DNA from 4 places in the Kitasatospora sp. NBC_01266 genome. Region 4 is predicted to be linked to each of the others. Evidence: riboswitches for the same ligand, from Rfam matches in the RefSeq annotation. Region 4 holds a riboswitch; each other region holds the start of a gene.
What was found. Region 4 has a riboswitch for cyclic di-AMP ahead of OG403_RS05595 (transglycosylase family protein). Riboswitches for the same ligand answer to the same signal wherever they lie in the genome.
Positions count from the first base shown of each region.

Region 1: another riboswitch for cyclic di-AMP. It lies ahead of OG403_RS34380 (LysM peptidoglycan-binding domain-containing protein); the one in region 4 lies ahead of OG403_RS05595 (transglycosylase family protein).
Region 2: another riboswitch for cyclic di-AMP. It lies ahead of OG403_RS30525 (glycoside hydrolase family 16 protein); the one in region 4 lies ahead of OG403_RS05595 (transglycosylase family protein).
Region 3: another riboswitch for cyclic di-AMP. It lies ahead of OG403_RS22115 (transglycosylase family protein); the one in region 4 lies ahead of OG403_RS05595 (transglycosylase family protein).

Region 1 is NZ_CP108458.1:8,032,163-8,035,362, forward strand. It holds gene OG403_RS34375 (MarR family winged helix-turn-helix transcriptional regulator) at 1-115, shown strand, start outside; gene OG403_RS34380 (LysM peptidoglycan-binding domain-containing protein) at 329-1,219, opposite strand; cyclic di-AMP (ydaO/yuaA leader) riboswitch at 1,225-1,348, opposite strand; gene OG403_RS34385 (serine hydrolase domain-containing protein) at 1,646-3,091, opposite strand.
Region 2 is NZ_CP108458.1:7,087,097-7,090,296, forward strand. It holds gene OG403_RS30515 (WXG100-like domain-containing protein) at 1-178, shown strand, start outside; gene OG403_RS30520 (ribonuclease domain-containing protein) at 263-655, opposite strand; cyclic di-AMP (ydaO/yuaA leader) riboswitch at 901-1,089, shown strand; gene OG403_RS30525 (glycoside hydrolase family 16 protein) at 1,093-2,325, shown strand; gene OG403_RS30530 (IclR family transcriptional regulator) at 2,409-3,200, opposite strand, start outside.
Region 3 is NZ_CP108458.1:5,039,125-5,042,324, reverse strand. It holds gene eno (phosphopyruvate hydratase) at 1-981, opposite strand, end outside; gene OG403_RS22115 (transglycosylase family protein) at 1,177-2,049, opposite strand; cyclic di-AMP (ydaO/yuaA leader) riboswitch at 2,052-2,206, opposite strand; partial or broken gene OG403_RS22110 (cytochrome P450) at 2,467-3,009, opposite strand.
Region 4 is NZ_CP108458.1:1,241,053-1,244,252, forward strand. It holds gene OG403_RS05590 (hypothetical protein) at 1-665, shown strand, start outside; cyclic di-AMP (ydaO/yuaA leader) riboswitch at 1,492-1,655, shown strand; gene OG403_RS05595 (transglycosylase family protein) at 1,663-2,856, shown strand; gene OG403_RS05600 (LacI family DNA-binding transcriptional regulator) at 3,082-3,200, opposite strand, start outside.

The DNA.
Region 1 (3,200 bases), 6.8 Mb from region 4:
GCGGGAGGCGTACGAGATGCGGCGGGAGTCGTTCACCGAGCGGTTCACCGACTGGGCGGACGACGACGTCGCGCGGTTGGCGGGTTACCTGGTCCGGTACGGCGCCGCCGACTGAACCGGGGGCCGGTGACGCCAGTCACGACCCCGTGACCTGGCCCGGGCCATCCCGGGCCGTCCCGGGCCGTCCCGGGCTGTCCCGGGGCGGGTCACGGGGGCGGGTCCTCCCCGGGGCGGCCGCACGCGAAAAGCCGCCGGCCGGTCGCCAGGTGCGAGGACCTGTCGACCGGCCGGGCGGCTCAGCTACGGCTGCTACTGATCACCAGGGTGATCAGTACGCCTGGTGGACCTGCCAGAAGGCCCAGGCCTGGTTCGGGCTGCCGTAGGTGGTGTTCATGTACTGCAGCGCCCACTTGATCTGGGTGGCCGGGTTGGTCGCCCAGTCGGAACCGGCGGAGGCCATCTTGTTGCCGGGCAGCGCCTGCGGCAGGCCGTAGGCACCGGAGCTGGGGTTGGTGGCGGTGACGTCCCAGCCGCTCTCGTGGGTGATGATCTGGTCGAACGAGGCCAGCTGGTCAGCCGGAACGATGGAGGCGGCCAGCGCCTGCAGCGAGCTGGGGCTGTTGACGTCCACGGTGGCGACGGGCGCGGCAACCGGCGCGGCGGCGACCGGGGCAGCGGCGACCGGAGCGGCGGCCGGCGCGGCCGGAGCCGGCGCCTGGGTGGCGGCCGGGGCCTGGGCCGGGGCGGCCTGGGCGTCGCCCAGCACCAGGTGCTGGCCGGGGAAGAGCACGTTCGGGCCCTGGTTGAGGGTGCCCTTGTTCAGGTCGTACAGCTTCTGCCAGCCGCCCTGCACGTTGTGGCTGGTGGCGATCTTGGACAGCCAGTCGCCACTCTGCACGGTGTAGGAGGCGGGCGCGGCGGCGGGGGCCGGGGCGGCGGTCTGCGCGGCGGCGGGAGCGGCGGCCGGCGCGGCCGGAGCCTGCTGGACCGGGGCCTGCTGCGCCGGGGCCTGCTGCGTCGCGGCCCAGTGGCCGGTGTAGCCCTGGCCGGCGGCGTGGTGGTGGTGGCCGTGGCCGGCCGGGTGCAGCGGCGCCGCGCTGGCACCGGTGGCGGCGATCAGCGGCAGACCGGCACCGACACCCGCGAGGACGGTGACGGCGACGGCGCGCTTGAGGGCGGCGCGGTTGGGCAGGCTGGGGCGACTGTTGACGGACAGCATGAAAAACGTTTCCTCTCCCACGCCTGCGAGGTGAGCTGTCGGATTCGGGCTGGAGTTGCCCGGCCGCGCATAAGCGCGGCTTCACCCCAAGCCCCGCCCGGAGATATCCGGGTGAGGCGACTTACCTTTGGGTCCCCCGCCCCTGCCGTGGTGCTGTGGATGCACGTGCCCACTCCGTCCGGCGGCAGGATTCGGCGTTCCGGGGAGCGGGGTTCGTGTGAAGACGAACGAGATGCACCGTAAACGGGTCGAAGGTCCTACCACAAGCCCATGTGAGCTGTCTCATGTTCGAGCTGGGAGAGGGTCAGGGGTGGCACAGGATTGGATCAGAAGTGGATCAGGAGTGGATTAACTCCACCCCTGATCCCTTTTCGCGTGATTCCCCTCACAAAGGCTGTTGTTATCTCCCCGTGATTTGAAATTCCGTCAGCCGGCGTGCCAGCCCTGCGGGTCGACACCGCCCGGCACGGGTGCGGCCGGGTCGTAGGGCGTGCGGGTCAGCACGAAGCTGCCCAGGTCGAGGTGGCTCGCCGAGCCGTCGTCGGCGAACACCACGCGCAGCGGCTCGCCCGCGTAGTAGCCGTCCAGGCCGGTCCAACTGCCGTCGGACTCGGGCTGGAAGCGCGAGGCGCGGGCCCGGTCGCCGAGCAGGGTGAGCTCGAGGGCGCGGTCGGCCCGCAGGTGCAGGGCCAACGCGGTGGTTCCCCAGTACCAGGGGCCGGTCAGCGCCAGCAGTTCGGGATCGGCGTCGGTGAACGGGCGCCAGGGCGCGGGGATCCGCGGCTCGCGCTCGGCCACGATCCTGAGCAGGTCGCCGGCCACCCCCCAGAGCGCCGGACTCGACGTCACATTGGCCAGCGTGATGACGGCCACGTCGTCCTCCAGGCTCACCCAGAGGCCGGCCAGGAAGCCCGGCATCGAGCCGCCGTGGCCGATCAGCAGTCGGCCGTCCTGGCGCAGCAGTTGCAGGCCGAGCCCCTGGCAGGCGGTCCAGTCGCCCTCCGGCGCGGCGGCGGGCCGGCGCATCTCGGCGAGGGTGTCGGCGCGGAGCACCTTCTCGGTGCCGCCCGCCGTGGGGCCGGTCAGGAAGGCGGCCCAGCGGGCGAGGTCGGCGGCGGTGGACCAGAGCTGGCCGGCCGGTGCCATCAGGCCGGTGTCGGTGAGCGGCTCGGGGATCATCACGTCCGCCCACGGGTGCACCGCGAACCCGCCCGCGTGCGGGGCCTGTGGCAGCAGGGTGGTGCGGGTCATGCCGAGCGGCTCCAGCACCTCCTGGCGCAGCGCGTCGAACCAGGACATCCGGCGGATCTTCGCCACCAGCGCGCCGAGCAGCGCGAAGCCGGGGTTGGAGTAGTGGAAGCGTTCCCCGGCGGCGTGCCGGAACGGCTGGTCCTCCAGCAGGTGGCCCAGCTCGGGGCGCAGCTCGCCGGAGGTCCGTTCCCACCAGGGGCTCGGCGTCTCGGCGGCCAGCCCGGCCGTGTGGCTGAGCAGTTGGCGGATGGTGGCGCCGCCGGCGGCGGTGTCGGGCAGGTGCTGCTCCAGCGGGTCGGCCAGGTCGATCAGGCCCTCGTCCCGCAGCCGCATGACCAGGACGGCCACGAAGGTCTTGGAGATCGAGCCGATCCGGTACTGGACGTCCTCGTCCGGCGCGTGACCTTCGGTCATGCTGCGGGCGCCGGTCCACACCAGTCTCCCGCTGCGGACCACCGCGCCGACCAGCGAGGGGGTTCGCCCCTCGGCCTGCCCGACGGCGAGGCGGTGCAGCAGGGCCCGCGAGGTCTCCGGCAGCAGATCGGCCACCGGTAGGGCGGGAGGTGACAGTTCGTCGGCTCGCTGCTCGTTGTACGGCGGATCGGCAGCCGGGTGGGTCATCTGATCTCGCATTCGCAAGCGGCCGGGGGTGTCGGCACGGGGATCGGATCGTTTGACCCTACCCGGGGCCACCGGACGCGGCGCGGTATTAAACCGGGGCGCGACGGCG
Region 2 (3,200 bases), 5.8 Mb from region 4:
GCCGGGCGTCCGAGAACAGCCGCCCAGGTCGACCAGCTATCCCCCCGCTCCCACCCTCCCGCCGCTGGACCTCGGGCCGCCCTTCACCCACCAGGTCCTCCCGTACGACGACCTCGACGAGGACCCACCCCCGTCCCTCGCGGACTTCGTGGCGAGTCAGCTCAACCCGGGTCGCTGACCGGAGCGCCCGATCGGGCAGCGCGGTGGCCGGGTGGTCCGCAACGTCGGCAACCACCCGGCCACAGCACGCGAACCAGCTGTCTCAGCAGGTGGAGTCGATCAGGTAGAACGACTCGTAGTGGTCCGAGGTGTAGTAGTCCGACCCGTCCTCGCCGGTCACGATCCGGCGGGTGCTGCGGTTGGAGGCACCCGGGGTGTCGACCGTGTACTCCTGGTAGAAGCCGTACGGCTCGCTCGGCAGCACGCCCTCGCGGTTCTGGAAGGTCTCGCCGTCCTCGGAGTACGGGAACGGGCCACCCTGGGCGATCAGGTTGAGGGTGTCGTCGGCCTGGCTGGGCAGGGCGGTCTGGCAGATGTTGCCGCTGACGTCCGCGTGGGCGGCGGAGGCGAACACGGCGGTGGGGGCCAGGGTGAGCAGGCCGACGGTGACAACGGAAGCGGTACGCGTCTTCAACGCGCGTAGAAGAGTCTGCATGGACAGCAGTGTGAGGGGCCGTCAGGAAGCCTGGGAAGGAGCTGGGAGCAGACTGAGTGAGTCTTCATGTCCATGTAACTGGGGCGGCGGCCAGGCGACGGGAGTGCTTCGCTTTTGCGGCGGATGTGAAGCTGTGTGACTCGTGTGACATTGATGATGATCAGTTCATCTGCCTACTCTGCAGACGGCTCGCCACCCAGCGGCGGGCCCAGCCACGGGACGCCTAGTCCTGCCTGCCCGGGGTCGGAACCAGAGCACCGCACCAGGCAGGAGCGGGGGACCCAGGTAGTACTGCCGTGTCCCCGCCCGCCCGCGTATCGCCAGGGTGTGTGAGGGTGCGGCTCGGGGTGAGGCCGACCGGCAGTGCCGGCTCGGCCGGGCCATCTTGCGGTCCGAACCCGACAGCTCACCTCGCAGGCGTCGCAAGAGGAACTCCCGTGATCCCTACCGCCACCCCTGCCCGCCTCGGCGTCGTCGCCGCCGCGCTCGGCCTGGTCGCCGTCCCGATGGTCGGCCAGGCGAACGCCCTCACCCGGCACCCGGCGACCAGCGCCGCGCCCACCGTGACCCAGGACCGGCTGACCCCGACCACCGCCACCGCCGGCGCGGCGACCACTGCCGCCCTGACGCTGCACGCAAGCTCCTGCTTCACCGCGAAGACGGTGGGCGTGGGCGTGCGGGACGCCGCGGGGAACAACCTCGACTTCCCCGGGGACCTCAGCAACCAGCAGATCTGCCCGAGCGGCCTGTCGCTGACCACCGGCGCGCGGACCTTCGCGAGCGGGGCGTACACCGTCTTCGGCTTCTACCAGGACCAGGCCGGCGCCTGGCACAACCTGGCCTCGCAGACCCTGACCGTCTCGGCGGCCGGCAGTGCGGCCGGCAGCGGCACCAGCACCCCGACGCCCGCTCCGGCGCCCACCCCCACCCCGGCGCCCACCCCGGCGCCGGCTCCCGCGCCGACCCCCGCCCCCAGCGGCTCGCCCGTCCCCGGCAAGACGCTGACCTGGTCCGACGAGTTCAACGGCCCGCTCGACGCGACCAAGTGGAACGACAGCTCCACCACCTCGTACCAGTACGGCAACCACAACCCGAACGACAACAAGCTCGACTGGATCGACCCGTCCGACGTCTCGGTCGCGGGCGGCGTGGCCACCTTCACCGCCCAGCCCTCCAGCCACACCCTGGAGAACGGCAAGCAGGCCTGGACCACCGGCCTGCTCACCACCGAGGGCACCCAGCAGGGCTTCAAGGTCAAGACCGGTGACTACGCCGAGGCCCGGGTCCAGATGCCGTCCGCGCCCGGCGCCTGGCCTGCCCTGTGGACCTGGGCGAACGGTGGCAGCGAGATCGACTCCTTCGAGTACCACCCGGACAACCCGAACCTGCTGGAGCTGACCAACCACGTCAACTTCGCGCAGAAGTACTACACCGACGCGAACGCGGTGCAGCCGGGCCAGTGGGTGACCATCGGCACCTACTACGGCGCCAACTCGGTCGACTACTACGTCAACGGCGTCAAGGTCTTCTCCGACAACACCGGTGTCGGCGCCAACTGGTCGGCCTACCTGATCCTCAACCTGTCGATCAGCGCGGGCGAGTACCACCCGGCCCCGAGCGGCTCCGCGCCGATCAGCTTCGCGGCCGACTACGTGCGGGTCTACCGCTGACCCCCACCGGCCGACCCTGACGAGCACGACGGCTGTGGCCCGGATCCCCAAGGATCCGGGCCACAGCCGTCTCTGACGGAGTGTCAGGGTGCCAGCACGGCCCCCAGGCGCTGCGCGATCTGGCGCATCACCGGGACCAGGGCCGAGGCGCCGGTCTGCTCCTCCAGGGCGCGGATCCGCGCCTCCGGGCCCGACACCGAGAGCGCGGTCGGGGTCGGGGCGCCCGGCACCGCGACGGCGATGCAGCGCACGCCGATCTCCTGCTCCTGGTCGTCCACCACATAGCCGGCCTCCCGGGCGGTGGCCAGCTGGGCGAACAGGGCTTCGGGGTCGGTGACGGTGAACTCGGTGTGCGCGGGCAGGGCTTGGGTGCCGAGCACGGCGCGCGCCTCGTCCTCGGGGAGCTGGGCGAGCAGTGCCTTGCCGACGCCGGTGCAGTGCGGCTGCACCCGGCGGCCGACCTCGGTGAACATCCGCATCGAGCGGCGCGACTGCACCTGGCCGACGTAGACCACCTCGCCGCCCTCCAGGACGGCCAGGTTGGCGGTCTCGCCGGTGGCCTCCATCAGCTCGGCCAGGTAGGGGCGGGCCCAGCTGCCGAGCAGCCGGCCCGCGGTCTCGCCGAGCCGGATCAGCCGGGGGCCCAGGGTGTAGCGCCGCGCGGTGTCCTGGCGGACATATCCCTGCTGTGCGAGGGTACGAACCAGCCGGTGGATGGTCGGCATCGGGAGGCCCGAGGTGGTGGACAGCTCGCTGAGGGTCGCGACGCCACCCGAGTCGGCCAGGGCCTCCAGGAGTTGGAAAGCGCGCTCGACGGACTGCACGCCCCCCGCGGAGGCGCGCTCGGATCCGGTCGAAGCTGCGGCAGGGGTGCT
Region 3 (3,200 bases), 3.8 Mb from region 4:
GCCGGTCTCGATGCCCCGGGCCAGGCGCTCCGGGTTGGTGACGAACAGGTCGTCACCGACCAGCTGCACCTTGTCGCCCAGCTGGTCGGTGAGGGCCTTCCAGCCGTCCCAGTCCGACTCGTCCAGCGGGTCCTCGATGGAGACCAGCGGGTAGGCGTCGACCAGCTCGGCGTAGTACGCGCCCAGCTCGGCGGCGGTCAGCGCCTTGCCCTCGAACTGGTAGGCACCGTCCTTGTAGAACTCGGAGGAGGCCACGTCCAGGGCCAGCGCCACGTCCTTGCCGGGCACGTAGCCGGCCTTCTTGATCGCCTCGACGATCAGGTCCAGCGCCTCGCGGTTGGAGTCCAGGTTCGGCGCGAAGCCGCCCTCGTCGCCCAGGCCGGTGGACAGGCCGCGCTCCTTCAGCACGCCCTTGAGGGTGTGGTAGACCTCGACGCCCCAGCGCACGGCCTCGGAGAAGGACTCGGCGCCGATCGGCGCGATCATGAACTCCTGGATGTCGACGTTGGAGTCCGCGTGCGAGCCGCCGTTGAGGATGTTCATCATCGGGACCGGCAGCACGTGCGCGTTCGGGCCGCCCAGGTAGCGGAACAGCGGCAGGTCGCTGGCCTCGGAGGCGGCGTGCGCGACGGCCAGCGAGACGCCGAGGATCGCGTTGGCGCCCAGCGAGGACTTGTCCGGGGTGGCGTCCAGGTCCAGCATCGCCTGGTCGATCAGCCGCTGCTCGGTGGCGTCGTAGCCGACCAGCTCCGGGCCGATCTGCTCGATCACGGCGAGGACGGCCTTCTCGACGCCCTTGCCGAAGTAGCGGTTCTTGTCACCGTCACGCAGCTCCAGCGCCTCGAAGGCACCGGTCGAAGCGCCGGACGGGACAGCGGCACGGCCGGTGCTGCCGTCGTCGAGACCGACCTCGACCTCGACCGTGGGGTTGCCGCGCGAGTCGAGAATCTCACGGGCTACGACGACATCAATGGACGGCACGAGGCATCTCCTAGGCGGAAGCGGTCCTGCGGACGTGGGTACGGAGTCGTTACGACCAGAGCCTAACCGCACCGGCCGCGACGACGACCCGGACCTGGGTTCCGTCTCACGGTGTGGCTCGGCTACCTGTCGGTAGTTCACCTGAATGCCGGTGCGGGGCCACCTCGGCCCGGACCCGCACCGGCTGTCGGCCGGTCAGCCGAAGTGCAGCACCTGACCGGGCATGATCAGGTCCGGATTCCCGCCCACGGTCTGCTGGTTGTCCTGGTAGAGCTGGTGCCAGCCGCCGCCCAGGTGCTGGGCCTGGGCGATGGTCGAGAGGGTGTCGCCGGCCCGCACGGTGTAGTCGTGACCGGAGCCGCCCGCGTTGCCGACGGCGGCGGCCGGCGTCTGGACCGGCACCTGGACCGGAGCCTGGACTGGCGCCTGGACTGGCGCCTGCACCGGTGCCTGGGGAGCGGCGTACCGGTTGTACACGCCCTGGTGGCTGGTCCAGAACCAGCCGCCGTCGCTCTGGTACCAGTACACCTGGCTCTTCGCGTCCCAGCCGGCCTGGCCGGGGAAGGCCGGGGCGGCGGACTGCGGCGCCTGGGGCTTGGCCTGCGGGGCCTGGGGAGCCAGCGCCTGAGGCCGCGTCTGCTGCTGGCTCTGCGCGGCCGGCGCGGTGGTGTCCACCGTCGCGGCGGCGCCGCCCTGGGACAGGCCGGCCTTGACCGAGCAGACCGGCCAGGCGCCGGGCCCCTGGGAGGCCAGCACCTTCTCGGCGACCGAGATCTGCTGCGCCTTGGTGGCCTGATTGGCCTGCGGCGCGTACTGGGTGCCGCCGTACGCGGCCCAGGTGGAGGAGGTGAACTGCAGGCCGCCGTAGAAGCCGTTGCCCGAGTTGATGCTCCAGTTGTTGGTGCTCTCGCAGTTGGCGACCTTGTCCCAGGCCGACACCGGAGCGGCGTGCGCGGCGGTCGCGGTGAGCAGCGGCACCGCCAGGCCCGCGCCGGCGACGCCGGCCACGGCGATCGCCTTCTCGGTCTGGGTACGACGACGATGACGGCCATTGCCCATGAGCAGCATGAACTGTCCCTCTCCGCACGCCTGCGAGGTGAGCTGTCGGGTTCGGGCCCGTGAGGTCGGCCCGGCCGCTGACGCGGCTTCACCCCTAGCCGTGGGAGACGGCAGAAAATCCTGGGTCCCCCGCCCCTGCCCCGAGTAGGTCGGGTGTCCCGGCAGCGCGGTGGGCAGGATTCGGCGTACCGCACGCGGGGTTCGCAGCTGCGAACTCCTGGGAGGGTAGGCAGATTGACGGACCAATCACAAGCTCATATCGCGTACATCACACGAGAATTACGACAAGTGGCAGATCGCCTACTAACCGATCAGGTTTGTCCGCATTGATGCCTGTTCAGATCAGGCGTGTCGGAACACTTCCGACACGCCGTCAGCCGGTCGCGGCAAGCTGAGATATCAACAGATCAGCAGATCAACGCACCGTCAGGACGTGCCGGCCGAGGACTCCGGCGTGAACGAGACCGGCAGTTCACGCAGCCCACGCATGATCAGGCCGCCCCGCCAGCGCAGTTCCGCCGGCTCGGTGGCGAAGTCGAGGTCGGGCAGCCTGGTCAGCAGGGTGGCCAGTGCCGCCTGCCCCTCCAACCGGGCCAGCGGGGCGCCGATGCAGTAGTGGATGCCGTGCCCGAAGCCGAGGTGCGGATTGTCCCTGCGGGCCAGGTCCAGGGTGTCCGGTTGGCCGAACCTGGCCGGGTCGCGATCGGCCGCGGCGAGCACCACCAGCACCGGATCGCCGACCGGGATGTGCACCCCGCCGATGGTCAGCGGCGCGGTCGCGAACCGCCAGGTGGCCAGCTCCACCGGGCCGTCGTAGCGCAGAAGTTCCTCGACGGCGGTGGTCAGCAGCTCCCGCTCGCCGCGGCGCAGCGACTCCTGCAGCCGGGCGCGCTGCTCCGGGTGGTTCATCAGCGTGTACATGCCATTGCCGATGAGGTTGACAGTCGTCTCAAAACTCGCGGCGAGCACAGCATGCGGGCCATCCTTCGGCCCTACACTCGCGGGCGCCTCCGGGGCCTCCACCGGCCCCTCTTCACCGACCACCACCCACAGGGACCGCGCCACGCGCCCCGTGATCTTCAGCGGAGGAATCGTCGGAGCCACGTACACCGGCGTCCCACCACCGCGCTGGTTCAGCATCTCCACGATCGCCTTCCACG
Region 4 (3,200 bases):
CGCGCGAGAGTGCGCACGAGGCGGCGACCGCCCGGCCGACCGCGACGATCGAGGACCTGATCACCTCCGCACTGGAGGCCGGACGCCCCGCGCCGGTCCTGGTGCCACTGCTGCCCGGCCCGCACGACTACCTGACGGAGCTGCAGGCCCTGGCCGCCGAGACCGGCGCCCTGCTGACCGACGTGCTCGGCCCGCACCCGCTGCTGGCGGAGGCGGTGCACGTGCGCCTCTCCGAGGCCGGCCTGGCCCGCGCCGACCGCGCCCGGCTCTTCGCCATCACCACCGCCGCCGACGGCGTGGTGCTGACCACCGTCGGCGGTCAGGCCGCCGCGGACGCCGCCGGGATCACCGGCGTGCTGCTCGCGGCCCGCCTGGCGGTGCCGGTGGTCGCCGCCGCGCTGGACCTGCCGGGCGCGGTGGCCGCCGCCGTCGAGCACCTGCGGGCCACCGGCTCGCAGCGCCCGGCCCTGGCGCCGCTGGTGATCGGCCCCGAGGTCGACGAAGAACTGCTGCGCACCGCCGCCGCGGAGACCGGCTGCGAGAGCGCGGCCGGACTGGGCGCCTACCCGACGATCGGTCAGCTGGTCGCCTCGGCGTACCTGGCCGTGCTGCCGGCCCCGGCCCTCGAGGAAGCTCCCCTCGAGGAGACCGTCGCCGGCGAGTGACGCGGTAGTCAGCACGACATATCGGACAAGGCACTGGCCCTGTCCCCTGGCACCAGCGCCGGGGGGCAGGGCCAGTGGCATGCCCACAGGCCCCACCGGCGGACACCGGACCCCACGGGCGGTCACCCGGCCGCCAGGCGGGGCCTCAGAGGCCGCTGGAGCGCCGGCACGGGCCGGCGGGCCCGTGGTCCGCACTCGAACATCCGGCACTCGAACATCCAGCGTCCAGCGTCCAGCGGGCGGCGTCCGGCGCCCGGCGTCCGGCGTCCGGCGTCCGGCGTCCGGCCGGTGGCGTCGAGAAGCCGACGCCTCGCCCCGGCGACGGCAAGGTGGCGCGCAGGTGACGGCCCGGTGGCGGAGCGGGCCGGCGAAGGCGGTAGCCGAAGGGGCGGCAGCGAACGGCTCGCGATGGCGACCTGACGCCATAACAGAAGGTGCAAAACGGACATTGGGTTGATGTCGGCCAGTCACGGCGCATCTCGCTCCGCGAGACTTCGACCCAGCCCGGCGGGACGAATTTCGACCGCGGATCTCCATGATCATCAAGAGGTGATCCGCCCTCGACCGGACGGGCCATCAGCACCCGCGGCCCTGAAGGACCAGCACTTTCCGCAGCCGCGGGGCCAGTTGCCCACCTCGTCCGCCGCACTCCCCCGACGCTCCCTCAGCTGCGCCGCCGGGGCGATCTTGAAGCTCTCGTGGAGCCCGTGTGACCGCCATCACAGCTGTTTGCGGTTTCAACTTATCTCTGTCTAACGTGCTCCCCGTTCGTGGTCACACGGACCCAGCGCAACCGAACGCCTAGTCCTGCCACGGGCGCGCTGGCAGCGCGAAAACGCAACCACGGCAGGAGCGGGGGAACCAGGTAAGCCGCTCCGGCGCCGGTCTTCGGACCAGGTGCTCGGAGCTAGGGGTGAAGCCGCGCAGTGCGCGGCCGGGCAACTCCAGCCCGAATCCGACAGCTCACCTCGCAGGCGTAGGAGAGGATCGCGTCTTCATGCTGCCCACCACTGGCACGACCCGTCCGTCCCGCAACGCCCGTCGGGCGATCGCCGCCACCGGTCTGCTCGGCCTCGGCCTGGCCCTGCCGTGCATCACCGCCACCACCGCCTCCGCCGCGTCGGTCTCCACCTGGGACAAGGTCGCCCAGTGCGAGAGCTCCGGCGACTGGAGCATCAACACCGGCAACGGCTACTACGGCGGCCTCCAGTTCAGCGCCTCGACCTGGGCCGCCTACGGCGGCACCCAGTACGCCCCCCAGGCCAACCAGGCCACCGAGGACCAGCAGATCGCCATCGCCGAGAAGGTGCTGGCCGACCAGGGCCCCGGCGCCTGGCCCGTCTGCTCGGTCCAGGCCGGCCTGACCCAGGGCGGCCCCGCCCCGGCCATCAACCCCGGTGGCTCGACCAGCTCCTCCTCGACGGCCACCAGCACCCCGGCCCCGAGCACCTCCGCCACCAGCACCTCCGCCACCAGCGCCCCGGCGCAGAGCACCGCAGCGCAGAGCGGCTCGCAGCAGGGCGGCTGGAGCCACGGCAACTGGGGTCACTGGAACCACTCCCAGGGCGGCCAGAGCTACACCGTGCAGACCGGTGACTGGCTCTCCACCATCGCCAACACCCACCACGTGGACGGCGGCTGGCAGAAGCTCTACGACCTCAACAAGTCGGTCCTGACCCACGGTCCGGACGTCCTCTACCCGGGCGAGCAGCTGTCGCTGGGCGGCTCGACCGCCGCGGCCGCCCCGAGCACCAGCACCCCGGCGCCGGCAGCCCCGGCCCCGAGCACCCCCGCCCAGACCACCGCCGCCACCAGCGCGCCGGCCGCGACCGGCTCGATGGCCGCCGCGGTCAGCTTCGCCGAGTCCCAGGTCGGCCAGGCCTACATCTACGGCGGCACCGGCAACGGCGGTTGGGACTGCTCCGGCCTGACCCAGGCCGCCATGGCGCACGCCGGCATCTCCATCCCGCGGGTGGCCGCCGACCAGGCCGCCGCCAGCACCCCGGTGTCGATGAACAGCCTGCAGCCGGGCGACCTGCTGTTCTGGTCGAACAACGGCCAGGACTCGGGCGTCTACCACGTCGCCATCTACGTGGGCAACGGCCAGTTCGTCGAGGCCGCCAACCCGAGCGCCGGCGTGAAGTACGAGACCATCGCCAACTACACCCCGGACTTCGCCGGCCGGGTCTGAACCAGCTGACGGACGCGTGGTGAAGAACGCGTCCCGATGACACGCGTGAACATGTGCCGACATATGTGGACACGTGCTGATCGGCCTCGCCGATCGCAACCGCAGGGCAGCCTGAAGGCCGCCTCCCCTCGGGGAGGCGGCCTTCGGCCGTGCTGCTCGGGCGGGCCGGGACGCGGTCGCGCTGATCAGCCGTGGACGGCGTCGCCGGGCAGCGCCGGCACAGCGTCAGCGGTTCGGGCAGGCCCCCGTGGAGCCGCGGACCACCAGCTCGGGCTGGAACATGAACTCCCCGCGCTGGGCCGGCTCGCCGCCGACCTCCTCGAGGAGCGCGTCCACGGCGGCGG